DNA from 3 places in the Rossellomorea sp. H136 genome. Region 1 is predicted to be linked to each of the others. Evidence: a T-box and tRNA genes for the amino acid it is inferred to sense, from the RefSeq annotation. Region 1 holds a T-box; the other regions hold tRNA genes.
The links. The T-box of region 1 lies ahead of thrS (threonine--tRNA ligase). A T-box ahead of a tRNA ligase gene usually reads a tRNA of that ligase, here a tRNA-Thr.
Positions count from the first base shown of each region.

Region 2: it encodes a tRNA-Thr, which carries the amino acid that the T-box ahead of thrS (threonine--tRNA ligase) is inferred to sense. The anticodon was not compared.
Region 3: it encodes a tRNA-Thr, which carries the amino acid that the T-box ahead of thrS (threonine--tRNA ligase) is inferred to sense. The anticodon was not compared.

Region 1 is NZ_CM166371.1:2,247,619-2,256,977, reverse strand. It holds gene ACYH0O_RS11305 (GNAT family N-acetyltransferase) at 1-2, opposite strand, end outside; gene ACYH0O_RS11300 (GNAT family N-acetyltransferase) at 2-490, opposite strand; gene pyrH (UMP kinase) at 536-1,264, opposite strand; gene thrS (threonine--tRNA ligase) at 1,460-2,683, opposite strand; T-box leader at 2,734-2,957, opposite strand; T-box leader at 2,993-3,214, opposite strand; gene ACYH0O_RS11285 (undecaprenyl-diphosphate phosphatase) at 3,286-4,107, opposite strand; gene ACYH0O_RS11280 (hypothetical protein) at 4,153-4,464, opposite strand; gene ACYH0O_RS11275 (YitT family protein) at 4,665-5,567, opposite strand; gene ACYH0O_RS11270 (ATP-binding protein) at 5,968-7,221, shown strand; gene ACYH0O_RS11265 (LTA synthase family protein) at 7,505-9,359, opposite strand, start outside.
Region 2 is NZ_CM166371.1:4,507,611-4,511,434, forward strand. It holds tRNA gene ACYH0O_RS22685 (tRNA-Phe) at 1-47, opposite strand, end outside; tRNA gene ACYH0O_RS22690 (tRNA-Asp) at 96-172, opposite strand; tRNA gene ACYH0O_RS22695 (tRNA-Met) at 252-325, opposite strand; tRNA gene ACYH0O_RS22700 (tRNA-Ser) at 353-445, opposite strand; tRNA gene ACYH0O_RS22705 (tRNA-Ile) at 454-527, opposite strand; tRNA gene ACYH0O_RS22710 (tRNA-Met) at 556-629, opposite strand; tRNA gene ACYH0O_RS22715 (tRNA-Ala) at 704-779, opposite strand; tRNA gene ACYH0O_RS22720 (tRNA-Pro) at 788-864, opposite strand; tRNA gene ACYH0O_RS22725 (tRNA-Arg) at 872-948, opposite strand; tRNA gene ACYH0O_RS22730 (tRNA-Leu) at 973-1,061, opposite strand; tRNA gene ACYH0O_RS22735 (tRNA-Gly) at 1,067-1,141, opposite strand; tRNA gene ACYH0O_RS22740 (tRNA-Leu) at 1,150-1,234, opposite strand; tRNA gene ACYH0O_RS22745 (tRNA-Lys) at 1,276-1,351, opposite strand; tRNA gene ACYH0O_RS22750 (tRNA-Thr) at 1,381-1,456, opposite strand; tRNA gene ACYH0O_RS22755 (tRNA-Val) at 1,555-1,630, opposite strand; tRNA gene ACYH0O_RS22760 (tRNA-Glu) at 1,635-1,709, opposite strand; gene ACYH0O_RS22765 (SGNH/GDSL hydrolase family protein) at 2,545-3,771, shown strand.
Region 3 is NZ_CM166371.1:1,463,268-1,472,626, forward strand. It holds rRNA gene ACYH0O_RS07325 (23S ribosomal RNA) at 1-811, shown strand, start outside; rRNA gene rrf (5S ribosomal RNA) at 985-1,101, shown strand; tRNA gene ACYH0O_RS07335 (tRNA-Asn) at 1,109-1,183, shown strand; tRNA gene ACYH0O_RS07340 (tRNA-Ser) at 1,190-1,281, shown strand; tRNA gene ACYH0O_RS07345 (tRNA-Glu) at 1,301-1,375, shown strand; tRNA gene ACYH0O_RS07350 (tRNA-Val) at 1,418-1,493, shown strand; tRNA gene ACYH0O_RS07355 (tRNA-Met) at 1,569-1,642, shown strand; tRNA gene ACYH0O_RS07360 (tRNA-Asp) at 1,722-1,798, shown strand; tRNA gene ACYH0O_RS07365 (tRNA-Phe) at 1,816-1,891, shown strand; tRNA gene ACYH0O_RS07370 (tRNA-Thr) at 1,910-1,985, shown strand; tRNA gene ACYH0O_RS07375 (tRNA-Tyr) at 2,005-2,088, shown strand; tRNA gene ACYH0O_RS07380 (tRNA-Trp) at 2,203-2,276, shown strand; tRNA gene ACYH0O_RS07385 (tRNA-His) at 2,288-2,363, shown strand; tRNA gene ACYH0O_RS07390 (tRNA-Gln) at 2,403-2,474, shown strand; tRNA gene ACYH0O_RS07395 (tRNA-Gly) at 2,479-2,553, shown strand; tRNA gene ACYH0O_RS07400 (tRNA-Cys) at 2,561-2,634, shown strand; tRNA gene ACYH0O_RS07405 (tRNA-Leu) at 2,643-2,726, shown strand; tRNA gene ACYH0O_RS07410 (tRNA-Gly) at 2,730-2,803, shown strand; gene ACYH0O_RS07415 (carbohydrate ABC transporter permease) at 3,492-4,433, shown strand; gene ACYH0O_RS07420 (carbohydrate ABC transporter permease) at 4,433-5,260, shown strand; gene ACYH0O_RS07425 (ABC transporter substrate-binding protein) at 5,343-6,620, shown strand; gene ACYH0O_RS07430 (sensor histidine kinase) at 6,763-8,574, shown strand; gene ACYH0O_RS07435 (response regulator transcription factor) at 8,555-9,359, shown strand, end outside.

The DNA.
Region 1 (9,359 bases):
ATTATGCTCTCCCTATTCTTTGCTTATTAAGGGAATAACTCATTTTCATAAATTCATAGCGACTTCCATTTGTTTCTTGAATGAATGTTCCTATGGGAACGAAGCCCACTTTCTTATACACCTTGATCGCACGATTGTTGAAGGCAGCTACTGACAAAGTCAAGGTTTCCGGAGCATACCTTGCGATTGAGAAATCTACACCAGCCCAGGTGAACTCCTCTCCTTTTCCCTTTCCTGTAAGATTCGGATGCATGCCTAAACCGATATCAATAGTCGACTCATTTAATTCAGTATATGTGAAAAAACCAATCATTTCCCCTTGGTGAAGCACAGCATAGGTTGAGTTTCCGCGTTGGTCTCCATCTAAAAATTCCGCCAAATCCTCTTCATCCGCTGTAAGATCATAAAATGCATATTCCCTATCATATTTCCAGTTATAGGCAATATGCTCAGCTTGCTCCTGAGTTATGATTTGAAAAGAAAAATCCATCTTTTGCTCCCCCCATCTTTGTTTTTGTAAATGAAATGGCCATGATCAAAGTCTCGTCTCTTCATGATTAATCAGCGTTCCCTGCTTCTGACCGGAGCATATTTTCTCCATGATTCCTACCTGGTCGAAGTTAAATATGTGTACAGGGATATTATAGTCCCTTGCTAACAGCAGAGCTGATTGATCCATGACTTTAATATTATTCGTTACAACGTCATCATAATTTAAATTGTGGTACATCTTCGCCTTTTTATCCCGTTTAGGGTCACTCGTGAAAACACCATCGACCCCCTGCTTTGCTACCAGGATGGCATCACTATCTGTTTCGATGGCTCGCTGAACGCTGGGGTAATCCGTCGTTACGAAGGGTTGACCGTTTCCTCCACCGAAAATCACAATGTATCCTTTGGCAAGATGGTGAACGGCTCGAAGGCGAATATATGGTTCGGCAACCGTTGAAACAGGGATAGAAGTCATCACTCGAACTTCTTTGTCGGTCTTACTTTTCAACACTCCTCTAAGCATCAAACTGTTGATGATGGTTCCGAGAGTCCCAATACTATCAGCTTCTACCCGCTCTATTCCCCATGTATCTGCCAAGCTTCCTCGAAAAATATTGCCGCCACCCACAACTAAGGAAACTTCAATCCCCATATTGACGATCGAAATTATTTCGCCCGCAATGTGATCAAGCTCTTCAGTACCAAAATTATTCCCTTCCTTATCCGCCAGCGCTCCACCACTTAATTTAATTAACACACGCTTGTATCTCATTTATATTCCTCCCCCGGACATAAAAAAAGAACTAAAAAGGTTATAAATACCCTTTTAGCTCTTTATATAGGAGAAGAAATGCCGAAATATAATTGATGATTAATAAACATTCCTTCTCCCCCTCTCGCACTATTCAGAATTTTCCTTCTCTAATTGTATAGAAAATACAGGAAATGGTCAAGTGGACTTTTTAATTTAGTTTGCCTTACTATTTAAGCCGTTTACTTCTTCTTGTAATTTCAATATAACTTCTTTTATTCTTAACATACCAACATTTCCTCCCCTTCTCTTACGTAATGAAATGACTTCACCCTTGATTTCCTTGTCTCCTATTACCATCATATAAGGAACTTTTTGCATTTCTGCTTCCCTGATTTTCAGACCGACTTTTTCTACACGATCATCGACTTCCACCCTAAAGCCTTCTCTTTCTAACTTTGACTTCACTCCTTGAGCATATTGGAAATGTGCGTCGGAGATAGGAAGGATTTTGACCTGGTGGGGAGCTAACCAAAGTGGAAAATCCCCTCCGAAATGTTCAATGATGATTGCCATAAAACGTTCGATCGAACCGTAAATCGCTCGATGAATCATAATCGGTCTGACTGCTTCATTGTCTTCATCAATATATTCACACTCGAATTTTTCAGGCATTTGGAAATCAAGTTGAACCGTGCCACATTGCCAGCTTCGACCAATAACGTCTAATATATGAAAATCTATTTTTGGTCCGTAGAACGCACCGTCTCCTTTATTAACATGATAGTTGACTCCTCTCTCTTTCAACACACCTTCCAAATCTCCTTCAGCTTTATCCCATAATGCAACGGAGCCCATAAAATCTTCCGGACGAGTAGAAAGCTCAACCTTATAGTCAAACCCAAATTTGCTATAGAAAAGATCAATAAGATCCAATACTTTATGAAGCTCCGACTGAATCTGATCTTCCCTTACAAATAGATGAGCATCATCCTGAGTGAAGGAACGGACTCTCAATAATCCACTTAATGAACCCGATAGCTCATGTCGATGAACTAAACCCAGTTCACCGTAACGAAGGGGTAATTCCCGATAACTTCTTCTCTTGTTTTTATAGATCAATACTGCCCCTGGACAACTCATTGGCTTGATTGCATATTTCTGATCATCTACTTCTGAGAAATACATATTCTCATGGTAATGATTCCAGTGGCCTGACTTTTCCCATAGCTCCTGCTTCATCATAATGGGAGTCCTAATCTCCTGATATCCAGCTTTCCGATGTTCCCTCTTCCAAAAGTCTTCTAACTCATTCCGTAATAGCATCCCTTTCGGTAAATAAAAGGGCATCCCGGGTGCCTCCTCCATCGATACAAATAACTCCAGCTCCTGACCTAGTTTCCTGTGATTTCTTTTTTCTACTTCAGATTGAATTGACATTTTGTTTCCTCCTAATCATTTTTTTATATAAAAAACCGCATTCATCCCTAACAAGGGACGAATGCGGTCGTGGTACCACCCTAATTCCGAAGTGCTAAACATAGCTCTCCGCTCAAAGTTGATAACGGTTTTCCCGATTATGGATACTGACATTTCACCATAATAGCTCCGAGGTGGTAAATCATTTCCTTTTCTTCAGGGCTCTCAGCCATGGTGACCCTGTTCTCTGGTAAGAAAAACAGCAAATGATTCGTGTCCTCTTCAACACTTTATTATTCAATTAATAAAAAAAACCGCACCCATCCCTAACCAAGGGACGAGTGCGGTCGTGGTTCCACCCTAATTCAGAAGTGTAAAATATTACTCTTCGCTTAAGTAAGATAACGGTTTTCCCGATTATGGATACTGACATTTCACCATAATAGCTCCGAGGTGGTAAATCATTCTTTTCTCTTCAGGGCTCTCAGCCGGTGACCCTGCTCTCTGATCAAGAAAAAACGGAATGAATCATGTCCTCATCTTTGCTTTCGTATAGTATATTCAAAATAGAAGAAATTTGTTATTGAAATTATATGGTAGTATTTTCTAACTGTCAATAGTGATTAGATAAAAACAAGAAAAATAATCGCGACTAGAACAAGTCGGTAGATCGCAAAAGGAATTAGCTTGATTTTATTAATCACCTTTAGGAAAAAGCGTATCGACAGATAAGCAAATAGAAATGCACTTAAGAACCCAACCAAAAGAAACGGTAAAAACTCAGGGGTAAAATACATCCAGTTCTTCATAAGAGAAATCGAACTTGCCCCCAGCATGATGGGTACCGCCATAATGAATGTGAAATCTGATGCTGCCCGGTAGCTTAATCCAAGTAACACTCCTCCAGAAATGGTGGATCCTGACCGCGAAAAACCTGGCCATAATGATAAGCATTGAATAAGACCGATCACCAGCGCTTTTTTATGTGTTATCTGATCCACGTTTTCCACTGTAGCGCTTTTGGGACGAAACAAATCTGCTGCAATCATGAGGAAAGCACCGATCGTTAAACCAGCCAGAACTGTATTAAGCGAAAAAAGATGCTCATCGATATAATCCTCAAATAACAAGCCTAGAATCACTGCAGGAATTAATCCAGCCAGTATGTGGGTTAATTTTAAATTGGATGATTTACTCGCGGTCCGTTGATTCAATCCGAGTAAATCTTTAAATCTCTCTCTAAATACAATGACAACTGCTAAAATTGAGCCTAGTTGGATCACAACTTTGAACGTATTTGCCGGATATTTACCCAATACTTCTTTCGATTGGATCCATAAATCGTCTACTACAATCATATGGCCAGTGGAAGATACAGGAGCAAACTCCGTTAACCCTTCGACCATACCCAATATGAATGCTTTTATTAACATGATGACGTCCATTTATCATTTCTCCTCTATCGTTTAATCAGACTGTGAATATGACAGTCATGAAAGATAGTTGGAGTGGTATTTCACGATGACCCCAAACCCGGTTGAATCCCCACGATAATGGGAACATGATCCGTCACTGGAAAGAGTGGGAGGAAGTAGAGGCAGTATTCTTTTAAAAGGAATTCTGCTTTTATCTTCTATTTTCTTCGTCACAAGAAAAGGAGTTAAAGAGAAAGAATCATCGTCAAGATAGGCAATCTGAGCTTGATCTTGAATGACTTCTTCCCCCCTATGAGCCTGAATGTCGTTAATCTGCTGGAAAAATCCAAAAGTGCAAAATAGCACAAGCAACATAATTTTCTTCACTCTCTTCCCCCCTTTCGTGATAATCTAGATTATCATACTATAACCGGCAGGGGACGACAATAAGGAAATATACGCTTCTGAACAGAGCACTTCCAATAAATCCGAATTTTCACTAAAAAAGCCTAATCGATCAATTTCCTGGTTCAAATCAACAAAAAGCACAATAAAGGGCTTCCCTCTATCGCGCTTTTCTCTTACGTCTAATGAATATCTTTCTTCTTAAACCTCCCACCTTTTACCTCTGCTATATCAGCGATGGCTAGAAAGGCGGACGGATCATGTTCTGCAACGATGTCTTTCAGTTTCGCTTCCTCCAGACGAGTGATGACGCAGAATATCACTTTCTTATCATCTCCTGAAAATGCGCCTTCTCCCTTTAAATAGGTCACTCCTCTACCCAGTCGGTGTAAGAGGGCATCACCGATCTCCTTGTAATTTTCACTAATAATCCAAACCGATTTGGATTCATCCAGTCCTTTAATGGTAATATCTATCATTTTAAAAGCTACGTAATAAGCCAGAAGTGAATACATGGCTCTGTCCCAGCTGAATACAAATCCCGCGGAAGCCAAAATGAACAGATTGACGAACATGATGATTTCACCGACAGAGAAGGGAAGCTTTTTACTTGATAAAATAGCAAGGATTTCCGTTCCATCAAGAGATCCGCCGTAACGAATGACCATCCCCACTCCTATTCCAAGAACGATCCCGCCGAATAAAGAAGCCAGCAGAATGTCTTGGGTGAAGGCAGCTACCGGGTGAAGAAATGTGGTTGAAATCGATAGTATAATAATTCCGTATAGTGTAGAGAATGCGAAGGTTTTTCCTATTTGTTTATATCCGATGAAGAAAAAGGGGATATTAAGGATAAAGATGAAAAGACCAAGCTTAACGCCTGTAATATGGGAGAGCATAATCGAGACACCAACGATTCCTCCATCAATGACCTGGTTCGGGACTAGAAATATTTCAAGGCCAACCGCCATGATCATCGCCCCGATGGTAATGAGGACAGCTCTTTTTACTACCTCTTTAAGAGGAATCTTCTTATGCTTTATTTTCACTTGCTGCAATTGATTTATTACCTGCCCTTCAATCATCTTCATCCCTCCTCCAAAGATAAACATCCCGCGACAACTACTGAACTCATCTCACTGGAATCAAAATGATCTATGTAACAAACATACCCTAAAGTGCACTAAAACCAGCTTGTATAACTTATATATTCTATTATCAGCTTCAAAATACCTGCTTATAGTGAGGGACGGACCTCTATATGAGCTTCATCTAACTTTCATTGGCATCACGAATACCTTGTTTTAATCATGTTAATCAAGTTATCCAGCCATTTTCTATTTATTATTTCAAGGTCCGTCCCTCAGCCAATTAAATTTGACTCAAAGGGGAAAATGAAGTATTTTTAATACTTGTATATTCACATTTTGGATAGGCTGGAACTGTTTTCTGTTTCCAGGTAAATAAGGTTTTGGAGGCTTTTCTTTGATTACATTAATCAAAACTTTGTTGGTCAATATTACAATTTTGTTTTCATTTACGTATAATGCTAACGTATTATTTCCATTTAAAGAAAAACAAGTTCCACATTTTAAACATAAAATCACTTATGGTCTGATTGCATCCTTTGGGGCTTTATTATGTATGCTTTATCCGATTGAAACCCTTGGAAAAACTCATTTTGACTTACGCATGATCGCCATTTTAATAGCAACGATATACGCCGGATTATTATCAGGATCAATCGTTTTAGGGTGCGTGATCATCTTCCGCTATTTAATAGGCGGTCCATATGTCATGGTTGGAATTGCTGTCTCCGTCCTGGCGTTTGTAATTGGTATTCTCTTTCGTAAGATGTTATTAAAGACACAATATAAATTACTGGGCAGTACAATTATCTTCCTGTTTCATTCATTGTTTTACATCACGATTATCAACAGCTATATTCCTATTCTCCATTTGCCGTTTTATTTTATTTATTTCACTGTTTTCTATTTTACTTTTGTGGCTCTGGTATTCATTATTGAACATTTGATTCACACGAACAGGCAGATCGAAGAAATGGTGTATCTCGACAAATTGAATATGGTGGGACAGATGGCGGCTTCTATTGCCCATGAGATTCGCAATCCCCTTGCAACTGTAAGAGGATTCATACAGCATCTAAGCGAGGACTCTGATGATGAACAGTTTAAAAGGTACTCCCCTCTTATTCTGAATGAATTAGATCGTACGAATAAAATCATCACAGACTACCTTAGCGTAGCAAGACCAAGTGAATTTCAGCTTTCTACACTCAACCTTGAAAGAGTGCTTCAGGACTGTGTCGACTTACTAAGACCATTTGCCTCCTATTCGAATACATCGATACTATTTAACCAAAATGAAACCCATTATATTAAGGGTGATGAGCATCATATGAAGCAAGCAATTATGAACGTCATAAAGAACGGAATTGAATCCATTGAGGAACATGGGGAAATCACCCTCTTTTTAAAAGAAGACTTTTCCAGGGACAGTGTGGTAATCAATATTTCAGACACGGGAAAAGGAATGACTGGGGATGAGTTGAAAAAGATCGGTTTACCTTTTTACACTACGAAAACAAAGGGCACCGGTCTCGGAAGCATGGTGACGAATAAAATCATTCGTGAAATGGGTGGAATGATCGAGTACGAAAGTGAGTTAAATAGGGGTACTGTCGTGAAAATTCGTCTACCTCTCACACCCAAACAATAATCATCACCAAAAGCTTAGGGAATTTTAATCCTGAGCTTTTTTATTGGAATAATCTCATCTCTCTTAATCTATGATACACTTAATTTATCAAGATTTCCCAGTTCTCAGCAACCTGCTGGGAGGCTAAATACAATGAGCAAAAGATGGACATTCCTACTTCGAATAGGACTTTTTGAAAATCGTAAACGAAAAAGGAATTACCTTAAGTTTACATAATAATATTATAGACGATTAATTATCCAATACAAAACCCGACTCTATAGTAGAGCCGGGTTTTCTTCGTCTAATCTAAGAACCTCAACAAATCTCCATAAATAATATCATCAGACATGCCTAACTCTTTTCTTACAGTTTCTTTAAACGGCTCACATAATGATTCAGAAGTCGATGCTTCACTGCTCTTATCATAGCAAATATTGTCTTTATAGACGTACTCTTCAGTTACAAAATCACCATCCCTGAAAATAACAGGATGATCTTCTTTTCGAGTGAATAGATTATGTCCAAATGAAAGATTATCCTTCGTTTTAATCCCTAATAAATGGAGAATAGTTGGACGAATATCGATTTCTCCGCCTATCGTTTCGATCGTCTTTCCCTTTTCACCAGGCACATGGATAATGAGTGGAACTTGTTGAAGTTTCACATGATTCACTGGAGTGTCTTCCTGCCCTAAAAGCTCGAACACTCCATTTTCATATTTTTCGGAGATGCCATAATGGTCTCCATATAGTACAAAAATCGTATTTTTATACATTCCGTTTTTCTTAAGCCTGTTAAACAATGTTTTAATCGCTTCATCCTCATAACGTACGGTTGTTACGTAACGGTTCACAACATCCTCATTTGTTGTAGCCTCTGGAATAAGTTTATCCTCTTCTTCTAATAAAAAAGGGAAGTGATTGGTCAGCGTAATGAAACGTGTGTAAAACGGTTGAGGTAATTTCTCAAGATACGAAATAGATTGCTCAAAGAACGGGATATCCTTTAATCCGTAGTTAACAGAGTTTTCTTCCGTAACATTGAAGTCTTTCTTCGAAAAATAACGGTTGTAGCCTAACGATTCGTACATTATTTCACGATTCCAAAAAGTACGATCATTGCCATGGAAAACTGCAGCATAATAATCTTCTTTCTTTTCCAAAATATTGGGCATGCTTTTGTAACGGTTATCCGGTTTGCGAACAAATGCTGAACCGCTTGCTAGAGGGTATAAACCTGTATCGATCATGAATTCAGAATCTGAGGTTTTCCCTTGAGCAGTCTGATCATAAATATGATTGAAATAAAAACTATCCTTGATTAAAGAATTTAAAAAAGGTGTGATTTCTTCTCCGTCGACTTTTTGGTTGATGACAAAATTTTGGGTAGATTCCATACTGATCAATACAACATTTTTTCCGTCAGCAACACCGAACAAATCTGAGTTGTTGTGCTTCTTGGATTGTGTATATTTAATGGACGCTTCTGTGTCTGATTTACTGGCAAGCATTTTGGTGAAAGGTACCGTAGCTTCAACCCCAATATCATATAGGTGATAATTGTATGGTCCCACTGATTTGACTATTTGCTCTCTGTCATAGGATACAGCAAATAAATATGGAGATTTCATCAGCCCCAATCCTACAGTTACGAGCAGTAAAACTAGACTCAACCCGATATATGAAAGCTTCCATCTCCTTGAGACCTTTATGGAAGAAGTAGCCGTCCACTTTCTCTTTAATAACCACCCGACAAGAAGGAAATCTACAATTAAGAGGAGATCCCAGGGACTCATCAGTTCAATGGTACTTGGTCCGATCCCCCCCACATTTTTAAACTGAAATAAAATCGGAACGGTAATAAAATCTGAGTAAAATCGAAAATATAATAGATCGCCGTATAAGAGCCCGGTTGCAATCCCCATAACAAGGACTACAACAGCGGGTTTTATCTTCTTTGAGAAGTAAAAACTGAATCCAATTAATAGCATTAACGAGCCAAGAGGATTGAATATGATGAGTAATAAGTCCAATAAGGATTCGATACGTAAATTAAACCCAATAAAAGAAACTAACACGGTCTTTAACCATAAGGATACGAGTGCAAAACCAATTAATTTGTAAGTCTTAAATCGAGATATAATACGGGATATCCTA
Region 2 (3,824 bases), 2.3 Mb from region 1:
ACACATGGATTTTCAGTCCATTGCTCTACCAACTGAGCTACTGAGCCATATTATATAGAAGATTAAATTATCAAAATGAACACTAAAGAAATAAATGGCGGTCCGGACGGGACTCGAACCCGCGACCTCCTGCGTGACAGGCAGGCATTCTAACCAACTGAACTACCGGACCAAAGTTTTTTGACGACAGTCAAAATAACTATCCATGCGTGACTTATGAAGGGAAATGCTACCCTAAGTCAAAAATGGTATTGCGGGGACAGGATTTGAACCTGCGACCTTCGGGTTATGAGCCCGACGAGCTACCGAACTGCTCCACCCCGCGACGATATAAATATAGTAAAGGTAAAAATGGAGGAGGAAGGGGGATTCGAACCCCCGCGGGCTGTTACACCCCTGTCGGTTTTCAAGACCGATCCCTTCAGCCGGACTTGGGTATTCCTCCGTGTATAATGGACCCTGTAGGACTCGAACCTACGACCGGACGGTTATGAGCCGTCTGCTCTAACCAACTGAGCTAAGGGTCCTTATAATCGTGCGTCATGTATTTAGTAATAGCGGCGGAGGGGATCGAACCCCCGACCTCACGGGTATGAACCGTACGCTCTAGCCAGCTGAGCTACACCGCCACGAAACCTTTTCGATCAATCTGAATCTTGATTAAGCAAGATTCAATAAAGTTTATTTACTTTCGTAAAAAACTTGGTGGAGCCTAGCGGGATCGAACCGCTGACCTCCTGCGTGCAAAGCAGGCGCTCTCCCAGCTGAGCTAAGGCCCCAAAAGAAGTGGTCGGGAAGACAGGATTCGAACCTGCGACCCCTTGGTCCCAAACCAAGTGCTCTACCAAGCTGAGCTACTTCCCGATCTATATGGCGCGCCCGAGAGGAGTCGAACCCCTAACCTTTTGATCCGTAGTCAAACGCTCTATCCAATTGAGCTACGGGCGCTAAATGATTTTTTATAAGAAACAATGGTGCCGAGGACCGGAATCGAACCGGTACGGTAGTCACCTACCGCAGGATTTTAAGTCCTGTGCGTCTGCCAGTTCCGCCACCCCGGCAAGTCTGGAGCGGAAGACGGGATTCGAACCCGCGACCCCCACCTTGGCAAGGTGGTGTTCTACCACTGAACTACTTCCGCGAAATAAATGGTGCGGGTGAAGGGACTTGAACCCCCACGCCTTGCGGCGCCAGATCCTAAGTCTGGTGCGTCTGCCAATTCCGCCACACCCGCATGATAAAAAACATTAGATATTTCGCATTCACGAAAATCTTTGGTGAGCCATGAAGGATTCGAACCTTCGACCCTCTGATTAAAAGTCAGATGCTCTACCAACTGAGCTAATGGCTCATATAAAAAGATGATTCCCAAAACCAAAATGGTGCCGGCAAGAGGACTTGAACCCCCAACCTACTGATTACAAGTCAGTTGCTCTACCAGTTGAGCTACACCGGCATATATGATTGGTTTACTTTTATATGAAGACTAATTAATGAAAAATAGTTTTCATATAGGTATTTTAAGGATAGATATTTTGCTGACGCAAAAATCTTTGGTGGAGGATGACGGGATCGAACCGCCGACCCTCTGCTTGTAAGGCAGATGCTCTCCCAGCTGAGCTAATCCTCCATATTGGTGACCCATACGGGATTCGAACCCGTGTTACCGCCGTGAAAGGGCGGTGTCTTAACCGCTTGACCAATGGGCCGTTTTTTTGAAATGTCCCGCTTAAGGACATTTATTACTATATCATCCTATTTCGCAGAAGTCAACTTCCTAATCATAAAAAAAGAATTATTTTTCCGGTTGCTTATCAAAACCGTTTTGCAAGCCGAAGAAGAATATACCACATCTTCAAACCTTATATCAATAGGAAAATAATAAATCATTAAAAATTGCTACAGTCCAAACTACTGTCCCCTCGCCAGTCTTGAATGTGAGATAAGCGTTAAAGGTATTTACATTGCCAAAATTAATAACAATAGGAAGCGTAACTACACTCATCTTTCAAGTAGAAATCCTGGCTTCATTTGAAAGATTTCTATGATACTATTTGAATTTGAATCTTATACCCTGTTGCAATGGTAGCTTTGGTCACGGCTCGAATATCTCCGTCATAGTATGGAATGATCGAAGAGAGATTCCATAATTGCTGACACACTAAAAGCTTCTGTTAATTGGTGAATAAAAAAAGCAGCTACAAGAGCTGCATAAGTTTATCTCCATGATATTTAGATTTTTCACGAATTTTGTTGAATTGGCTTATATCACTTGTCATTTCCAATTTATAATTAAAACTGAAAAACCAAAACTTATGCCATTCTCTTTTAAAATTGCGTAACATAGAAACCCCTCCACATTATCAATCTTTTGTTCCCTGCATGTTTAGAATAGCAAATAAGTGTAAACATATATTTAAAACCATGTTAAGGTTTGTAAAATTTCTTTCTGGGTATAAAAAAGATTTTGCAATATCCTACAATAGTTCCTGTAAGTTCATATAAACTATAGAAAAAACTAGTAAATGGAAGGTTAGGAATTTGATGAAATGGAGACTCGGTCTTTTAATCACCTTAATTGTGATTTTCATTCTAATGTTGAGAATTTCCTGGAATGGAAGTTGGGATAATTTTAATAAATACAAAATAAATCAAGAAAACTGGGTAGGTGCATGGACCGCAAGTATGCAAACACCTTTAGACGATGGAATTTCCCATAAAGGATTTGAAGATCAAACGATTCGAATGATCCTCCTTCCTCATGTTGATGGTAATAAGATACGACTCCGCCTATCAAATGTCTTTTCTGAAAAACCCCTAGCCATTGAAGAGGTACATGTGGCCATTTCTCAAAAAGGCTCTGAAATTGTCCCAGATACAGATCAACAGGTGACATTTGAAGGCAAATCAACTGTGACCATCCCTCCAGGTGAGAGAAAATTCAGTGATTCCATTACATTAGAAGTCTCTGGTGATAAAGCTCTTGCAGTAAGTCTATATGTCAAAGAAAAATCCGGACCTGTCACTTGGCATCCAGTATCTATGCAAACGACCTATATTTCAAGGGGAAATGATGTTTCGATGTCCGATTCTTCGGCTTTTAACGAACTGGAAGAATCATGGTTTTGGTTGGATGGAGTAGACGTATTAACTGATTCATCTAAGAAAGGCATTGTTGTAATAGGGAGTTCTCTCGCAAATGGAAATAGTTCAACAGTAAATACAAATCGACGTTGGCCCGATTACCTGGCAAGACGATTAAATCAGGAAAATTCAGATTTGACTATCATGAATGCGGGGATCTCTGCCAATCAACTGATCAACAGTCTGCCTGATAAGGGTGAAAATGCCTTTGCAAGGCTCGAAAGGGATGTTTTCAATCAATCAGGTGTAAAAGCAGTGATCCTTCACCAGGGGTTGAATGATATAAGACATCATCCTGAATATGATGCTGACAAAATCATCGAGAGGATGAAGCAGATCATTGTTTCTACCCAAGAACAGGGCTTGACCATTTATGGTGGTACATTGACTCCTTTTAAAGGATCAGGAATGTTCACATCTAAAGGGGAAAATACACGTCAGGAAGTGAATGACTGGATAAGAACAAGCGGGGAGTTTGATGGGGTCATCGACTTTGACAAAGCTATGCGGGATCCAGATGAACCTGAACGCTACCTGCAAAAATATGACTCGGGAGATCACCTCCACCCCAATGATGCGGGTTATAAGAGAATGGCTGATACCGTTGATCTTTCATTATTCAAATAGTGGGATAAAGAGATATTGTACTTTGTCCCACATCCTTTTAATTTTGTTGTCTA
Region 3 (9,359 bases), 780 kb from region 1:
TATTGAATTTTGGTACAGCTTGTACAGGATAGGTAGGAGCCTTGGAAGCCGGAGCGCCAGCTTCGGTGGAGGCATCGGTGGGATACTACCCTGGCTGTATTGAAATTCTAACCCGCGCCCCTTATCGGGGTGGGAGACAGTGTCAGGTGGGCAGTTTGACTGGGGCGGTCGCCTCCTAAAGAGTAACGGAGGCGCCCAAAGGTTCCCTCAGAATGGTTGGAAATCATTCGCAGAGTGTAAAGGCACAAGGGAGCTTGACTGCGAGACCTACAAGTCGAGCAGGGACGAAAGTCGGGCTTAGTGATCCGGTGGTTCCGCATGGAAGGGCCATCGCTCAACGGATAAAAGCTACCCCGGGGATAACAGGCTTATCTCCCCCAAGAGTCCACATCGACGGGGAGGTTTGGCACCTCGATGTCGGCTCATCGCATCCTGGGGCTGTAGTCGGTCCCAAGGGTTGGGCTGTTCGCCCATTAAAGCGGTACGCGAGCTGGGTTCAGAACGTCGTGAGACAGTTCGGTCCCTATCCGTCGTGGGCGCAGGAAATTTGAGAGGAGCTGTCCTTAGTACGAGAGGACCGGGATGGACGCACCGCTGGTGTACCAGTTGTCTTGCCAAAGGCATCGCTGGGTAGCTATGTGCGGAAGGGATAAGTGCTGAAAGCATCTAAGCATGAAGCCCCCCTCGAGATGAGATTTCCCATCACGTATGTGAGTAAGATCCCTAGAAGATGACTAGGTAGATAGGTCAGAGATGGAAGCATGGCGACATGTGGAGTTGACTGATACTAATCGATCGAGGACTTAACCACAAAGAGTCATTTATGAAATGAACAACAATGGGTCGGTATTCGGCTTTCTTGACATCAATTCTTTATCTAGTTTTCAGGGAATAAATTTTATACGAAATTATAAAAAAAGCCTTGAAAAAATATATCTACGCGATATAATAGTACTTGTCCTTAAAAAAGAGACAAGAAAACAGTCTGGTGACAATGGCGAAGAGGTCACACCCGTTCCCATGCCGAACACGGAAGTTAAGCTCTTCAGCGCCGATGGTAGTTGGGGGATCTCCCCCTGTGAGAGTAGGACGTCGCCAGGCATATCGTTCCGCAGTAGCTCAGTGGTAGAGCTATCGGCTGTTAACCGATCGGTCGCAAGTTCGAATCTTGCCTGCGGAGCCATCATATGGAGAGCTGTCCGAGTGGCCGAAGGAGCACGATTGGAAATCGTGTAGGCGGTTAATGCTGTCTCAAGGGTTCAAATCCCTTGCTCTCCGCCATAACTTTTCTTCTTATTAAGGCCCATTGGTCAAGCGGTTAAGACACCGCCCTTTCACGGCGGTAACACGGGTTCGAATCCCGTATGGGTCACCAACACTTTTTATTCGAAAGTGAAAACAATACAATTAATATATTGGAGGATTAGCTCAGCTGGGAGAGCATCTGCCTTACAAGCAGAGGGTCGGCGGTTCGATCCCGTCATCCTCCACCATGTTTTTTTACGAAGCTTAAGCGGAGTGAAATAATCTTCCTTAAATTATAAGTTTAACTTAACAAGTTATATCGTCGCGGGGTGGAGCAGTTCGGTAGCTCGTCGGGCTCATAACCCGAAGGTCGCAGGTTCAAATCCTGTCCCCGCAATACCATTTTTGACTTAGGATAGCATTATCCTTGGTGAGTCACGCATGGATAGTTATTTTGACTGTCGTCAAAAAACTTTGGTCCGGTAGTTCAGTTGGTTAGAATGCCTGCCTGTCACGCAGGAGGTCGCGGGTTCGAGTCCCGTCCGGACCGCCATTTTTATTTTACATAGTGGCTCAGTAGCTCAGTTGGTAGAGCAATGGACTGAAAATCCATGTGTCGGCGGTTCGATTCCGTCCTGAGCCACCATTTATCACTATTCTTGATGCCGGTGTAGCTCAACTGGTAGAGCAACTGACTTGTAATCAGTAGGTTGGGGGTTCAAGTCCTCTTGCCGGCACCACCCGAGTGATTTAATATGTGGAGGGGTAGCGAAGTGGCTAAACGCGGCGGACTGTAAATCCGCTCCTTCGGGTTCGGCAGTTCGAATCTGCCCCCCTCCACCAAGATTTTTTGCGGAACCTCATCGAAATAAAATAATCTTCCTTAAACTTTGCAGCGAAGCATTATGCATCAAAGCGAATAGCATGAGGAATCACTGGAAATCAATTATATTTCATAGGGGTATAGTTTAAAGGTAGAACGAAGGTCTCCAAAACCTTTGGTGTGGGTTCGATTCCTACTACCCCTGCCAATTAAATCATGGCGATTGTGGCGAAGTGGTTAACGCACCTGATTGTGGTTCAGGCATTCGTGGGTTCGATTCCCATCAGTCGCCCCATAAAAGTCACATTTTCATTTCCGTGACATATACTATCAGTGGGCTATAGCCAAGCGGTAAGGCATCGCACTTTGACTGCGACATGCGTTGGTTCGAATCCAGCTAGCCCAGTAGTGCGGAAGTAGTTCAGTGGTAGAACACCACCTTGCCAAGGTGGGGGTCGCGGGTTCGAATCCCGTCTTCCGCTCCAATATTAAGGCGGCATAGCCAAGTGGTAAGGCATGGGTCTGCAAAACCCTGATCACCGGTTCAAATCCGGTTGCCGCCTCCAAATGTAATGCCGGTGTGGCGGAATTGGCAGACGCGCACGACTCAAAATCGTGTTCCTCTGGAGTGCCGGTTCGATCCCGGCCACCGGTACCATTCGCGGGTGTAGTTTAGTGGTAAAACCTCAGCCTTCCAAGCTGATGATGAGGGTTCGATTCCCTTCACCCGCTCCAACTTACATACGATAGACTTTCTCATTAGAGGAAGTCTTTTTTTATTGTTTGAAACTGAAAATTTGGAGGTATATGGGGAAGAATATTAAAAAAGAATAGGTTTTGGTGTGGAGCAGTGAGTAACAGCTTTATTTTAGATTAGTAAGGTGTGGTTTGAAAGTTTATAAATATTATAGATATAAGTAGTAGCATTTTGTACAGGAATTGAGTCAAAACATGACTATTTTAAAGTGAAAATGGTTAATTTGACAAAAGAAGCAAATTTCTAATGATGGAAGTGCTAGATTATAGGCTTTTGATAATTTATTATCGAGTTTGGTAGATATATTATCGACTTTACTACATTTATTATCACCATTCCGATTTTATTTTAAATTCACCACATTTATTTTCAAATACACGATTTTATTTTCAAATCCCATCATTCCATCATTCATTCCAACCAGTTCTCACCACTCTAATCCCACCCACTTATCGAATCGTCCCAAGGGTTCCCGCACCAAGATCACCACACCACAATCGATCACGACACACGAACCCCATCCACTTCATTTACCCACACCACAACCAATCCAAAACCATCTAGTCAAAATTTTGCACCTTCTTTGTCAATTGAGTTCCCCTTTTTAAGAAAGCGCTGCCATTATAATGTAAGAAAGCGATTACATAATTAGGGGTGGTGATACGGGTGGAACCAAAGATTCAGACTGGACCAGTAAGCCCAGACGTGCAAATGAAAGCAGTGTCGAAGAAGAAGTTTAAGTATAAGAGCTTGCTGACGTATGCTGCCTTTGTTGGACCGGCACTTTTATTTTTCTTAGTGATTCAGATTCTTCCGTTCTTGATGGGTGTGTATTATTCGTTTACTTCATGGAATGGTGTCAGCTCGGTTGTTGAGTGGGTTGGGTTTGAGAATTATATTAAGATCTTTACGGATGATAAGACGTTCTTTAATTCCTTTATGTTTACGACGAAGTTTATGTTTGCGGCTGTGTTTATTAGTAACTTAATAGGTTTTGGATTTGCGTTACTGTTAAATGCGGCATTGAAAACCCGTAATATTTTACGGACAGTGTTTTTTATTCCGAACGTGATCGGTGGATTGCTACTCGGGTTCATCTGGCAGTTCATTTTTGTTAAAGGGTTTGCATCACTCGGGAATATGACGGATATAGGATTCTTTAAAATGCCTTGGCTTGGTGATGAGACGACGGCATTCTGGGGAATTGTCATCGTGTTTGCGTGGCAGATCAGTGGTTATATGATGGTCATCTATGTTGCGGCATTGCAAGGGGTGGATAATTCACTTTTGGAAGCAGCGAGGATAGATGGAGCATCAAACTGGACGTTGTTGACGAAGATTATCATTCCGTTGATTCTACCGGCATTCACGATTTGTTTCTTCTTGACGATTTCAATGGCCTTTAAGATATTCGATTTGAACATCTCGTTAACAGGTGGGGGACCTTTCAATTCTACACAATCTGTTGCGATCAATATTTACCAAGAGGCGTTCCAAAACAACCGTTACGGCCTGGGAACAGCGAAATCGATACTGTTCTTTGTGGTAGTGGCAGTGTTTACGACTATTCAGGTGATGGTGACGAAGAAGAAGGAGGTTCAGGCGTAATGGGCAATCGCTATACGAAAAGAACGTTTGTATTAGAGATTATCGGTATTGTCATAGGGCTCATTTTTCTTATTCCTTTCTACTTCGTACTCATCAACTCAGTGAAGCCATTTGCAGCGATTTTGATCGATGCGGCGGCGTGGCCAAAGGAATTTGTTTTCTCTAACTATGCGAAAGTGTGGGAGATCATCAACTTCCCCCGTGCATTCTGGAACTCCTTGGTCATCACTGTTTTCAGCAACATTGGATTAGTGATTATCAGCTCCATGGCTGCGTGGAAAATGGTACGAACGCCAGGGAAGTTCAGCAAAATCTTATTTGTCATCTTTGTGTCAGCCATGGTCATTCCGTTCCAGACGGTGATGATTCCTCTTATGAAAGTTGGAGGAACTCTTGGGCTTACGAATAGTATTCCAGGTTTGATCATCATGTACTTCGGATTTGGGGTCCCACTTTCTCTGTTCTTATATCATGGATTTGTAAAAACCGTTCCGATTGAGATTGAAGAATCCGCGATGATTGATGGCTGCAGTCAGTTTGGTGTGTTCTGGAGAATTGTATTCCCATTACTTAAGCCAATAACAGTGACCGTGATCATTCTGAACACCTTATGGATTTGGAATGACTATCTGCTTCCCCTTCTTGTATTACAGGATGCGGAACTGCGTACGATTCCACTCGCAGCAAGCTCGTTCTTCGCTCAGTATACGAAGCAATGGGATATGGGTCTTGCAGCATTGGTGCTAGGCATTACACCGATCATCATTTTCTTCTTATTTTTACAGAAGCATATCATCAAGGGAATTGCTTCAGGGTCAATTAAGTAGATATAAAGTTTCTGTAGAGATGGTCTATCATTGATACAGAAATTTATATAAAATAATTTATATCAGGGAGGTCAATCCATTTATGAAACGTATACTTTTACTTTGTATGTCTTTGGTTTTAGTATTTGGAATTATTGCCGGATGTTCTTCTAAAGACACTACAAGCAAATCAGGTGGAGAGTCTGGATCAGGTGATGATGTAGTAACCCTTAATTTCTTCCAGTTCAAGGTTGAAATTGCCGATCAGCTTCAAGAAATGATTAATGAGTTCGAAGCTGAGCATCCAAACATTAAGATTAAGCTTGAAACAGTTGGTGGAGGTGCCGATTACGGTGCAGCTTTGAAAGCGAAATTTGCTTCTGGTGAAGAACCGGACATTTTCAACAACGGTGGTTTTAAAGAATTAGAGCTTTGGAAAGAGAAGTTAGCGGATCTTTCTGGTGAGCCATGGGTTGAACATGTTCTTCCGATCGGGAAAGTTCCGATGACAGATGAAGACGGCAAGCTTTATGGTATGCCGGTTAACCTTGAAGGCTACGGCTTTGTATATAATAAAGATTTATTTGAAGAAGCGGGGATAACGGAGCCGCCTGCAACGATTGATGAGTTAAAAGACGCTGCGAAGAAGCTGGAAGCGAAGAAAATCACACCTTTCTCAGCGGGTTACGGCGAGTGGTGGGTAATTGGTCAACATTTACTTAACATTCCGTTTGCTCAACAGGAAGATCCGGATGCGTTCATCGCCGGACTTTATGATGGTTCTGAGAAAATTGTAGGAAACGAAAAGTTCAAGCAATTTAAAGAAGTTTTAGATGCTGAGCTTAAGTATGCAAATGATAATCCGTTAACGACGGATTACAATACACAAGTAACGCTATTTGCCTCTGGTGAAACGGCGATGCTGCAACAAGGGAACTGGACTGAGAACATGATCACAGAGATCAATCCTGAAATCAACATGGGCTTCCTTCCGATTTCTATCAGCAATGATGATAGTGCTGATCGCCTTCCTGTAGGTGTACCGAATAACTGGGTATTAAACAAGAACTCCCAGCATCTTGAAGAAGCGAAAACATTCTTGGAGTGGATGGTTTCATCTGAAACTGGTAAGCGTTATATCACGGAAGAATTTGCATTCATCCCGGCATTCGATAACATCGAGCCAAATGGTCTTGGGGACTTAGGTCAGTCTATCCTTGACTACTCTAAAGAAGAGAAGACGATTCCTTGGACTTGGTTCAAATGGCCGGATGGAGCGAATAAGGAATTCGCCGCAACGATCCAGGAATATGCCGCAGGTAAAATTGATTATGATACTGTACTTGAGCGATTCCAGCAAACATGGGATAACTTGAAGTAAATCGATTAATAGAAAGCATGTCTACTTAGGGCATGCTTTCTATTTTATAAGTTTAATAGGAATATTTCGAAAAAACACTTCCAAGAGCGGGGAAAAACACTTTATACTAGTGTATAAGTGAGACCTGGGAGGTCCGTCCCTCATGTTAAAGACCAGCATTCGGAATAAGTTGATTGTGTTGTTGATGATTACGACGATTGTGCCGTTTGGAAGTTCGATTATTATTACATATTTGTATACGAAGGATTCCATAGAGGAGCAGGTGGTGGAGGAGAGCAGCAATCTTCTTTATCAGGGAAAGGTGAATCTGGAGAGCTATATTAATGAGCTCAACGGGTTAACTCTATCACTCTATAATAATCCTGATTTTATCAACTTCATGAGATCACCCAGTCAAGAGAATAATTACTTGACGATCGGCATTGTAAAGAATGTTGTGCAAACGATTCTCTACACGGGTGATACAATTAACGGGGTACGTATTTCCTTCGCAGATGGTGACCGCGTCATCTCTGCAACAAAGCGCTCTACAGTTGTTTTTTCCAATAAGGTAAGGGATTCACAATGGGAGTCCTTCAGAAATGCAGAGCGCAGCCCTTATAACATGTATATTGAACCAACCCATAGTCAGGAAGAAAAGAATATCAACCGGTCGAAGGATATTGTCACGATTCACCGGGCATTCCGAAACGTTCCCGGCGATGAGGTACTTGCGTATATTTCATTGGAGGTTTCGCCTGACAAGATCATTGATTTGAGTAGAAACCTGTATAACGGTAAGTCAGAAGAATTCTACCTTCTTTCTTCCGAAGGGGAAATGATTTATAGCTCGGACCGGGATGTGTCGGACGATGGCAACAACCAGAAGTGGATTAAGAGGATAACGGAATCAAAAGATGTATCAGGGACACTCGAGTGGAAAGAGGACTCTTTCAACGGGGTGATGATGTACGACCAGCTACCTGCTTCGGCTGGAGGTTGGTTGTTAGTGAAAAGGGTCCCTTACGTAAATCTTTATGAAAGCGCATTTAGTGTGGCAAAGATTAATATTTTATTCGGAGTACTTGGATTATCCCTCGTGGTCCTGGCAACTCTCTTTGTATCTTTTAAAATTACATCACCGATAAGGATTCTGCTTCAAAATATCCAGCAGGTTGAAAAAGGGAATATGAAGGTACAGTCTGAATCGTTCGGTTCCGATGAAATTGGGATCCTCGGCTTCAGGTTTCAGCAGATGATCGAGCGGATCAATCATTTGATCAACCGTGAATACAAGCTTGAGCTTGAGAACAAGACGAATCAATTAAAGGTTCTCCAATCTCAAATCAATCCGCATTTTCTCTATAATGCCTTGCAATCCATTGGAACGATTGCTTTGAAGAACAAGGTTCCGCAAATCTACTCCCTGATCACCCACCTTTCCAAAATAATGAGGTACGGGATGAATATGGAGGAGGATGTGGTTCCATTAAGCAAGGAAATCAATTACACGAACGCCTATCTTCTTTTACAAAAAGAACGTTTCGGTGAGAATCTGGATTACAGTGTAGATGTAGAAGATAAGGTAATGGGGACCCCAGTACCGAAGATGATCCTTCAGCCCCTCATTGAAAACTACTTCAAACATGGATTCGATATTCGGGACGGGGTAGGGCGTATATGGTTATCCTGCTTTCAGGATGAGGAAGAATTGGTGATGATTGTCCGTGATAATGGTGTTGGCGTAACGGAAAGCAGACTTAGGGAAATCGGGGACCACTTTAAAGCAGATGCTTGGAATAAAACGGGGGATGAGACCAATATCGGACTGAAGAATGTTTATGCTCGCTTAAAACTCTACTATGACCACCAGGCCACTTTACAGCTTGAAAATCATGATGAGGGAGGCTTTATGGTCACCATGAGGCTGCCGATAAGAATGGAAGGTGAAGCAAATGAAAGCAATCATCATTGACGACGAAAAGCATGTGCGTGAGGGGTTACTTTTATTAGCAGAATGGGACAAGCATGGAATTCACACTATTCTGGAGGCGGAAGATGGAGATCAAGCCATCGAATTGATCACAGAGCACCGTCCGGAAATCATTTTCACTGATATGAGGATGCCGAAGCGGGATGGCATCACCCTATTAAAATGGCTTCATGCGTCTGACCTAAAAAGCAAAACCATTGTTGTAAGCGGGTATGATGATTTCGAGTATATGAGAAACGCGATCTTTTACAAAAGCTTTGATTATATTCTGAAGCCGATTGAACCGGATGTGTTAAATGAAACACTGGATAAAGCGGTAAAAGAGTGGAATGAACAGGCTCAATCAAGAAAATCCCAAGTCGAGGAAAATCGAGTGATGAATGAGGTAAAGCCTCTCTATTGGGATCGGTTATTCTCAAGTCTCTGTGCGAAGGAGAGCATTACCACAGAGATGGTAGAAAAGGTTGAACAGGAGTTTGGGATTGCCATTACAAAGCGTGAAAAGACCGTTGCCCTCATCCCCATCAAACCGATCGTGGAGAAACTCTTTCAAGGAGACCGGGACCTGGCCTTTTTCACCCTTAGCAATATTTGCAATGAATTGCTGCGAAAGCAAAATGATGGAGTTTGCTTCCGGAATGGGAACAAAGAAGAAGAGCTTGTGATTCTCTTCTGGAATGATAAGAATGTGACGTATCTGTTAGAGGAAATCTACTCACTGATCTATCAATATAGCAAACTCTTTACGATCATTGCCCTTGGGCAGC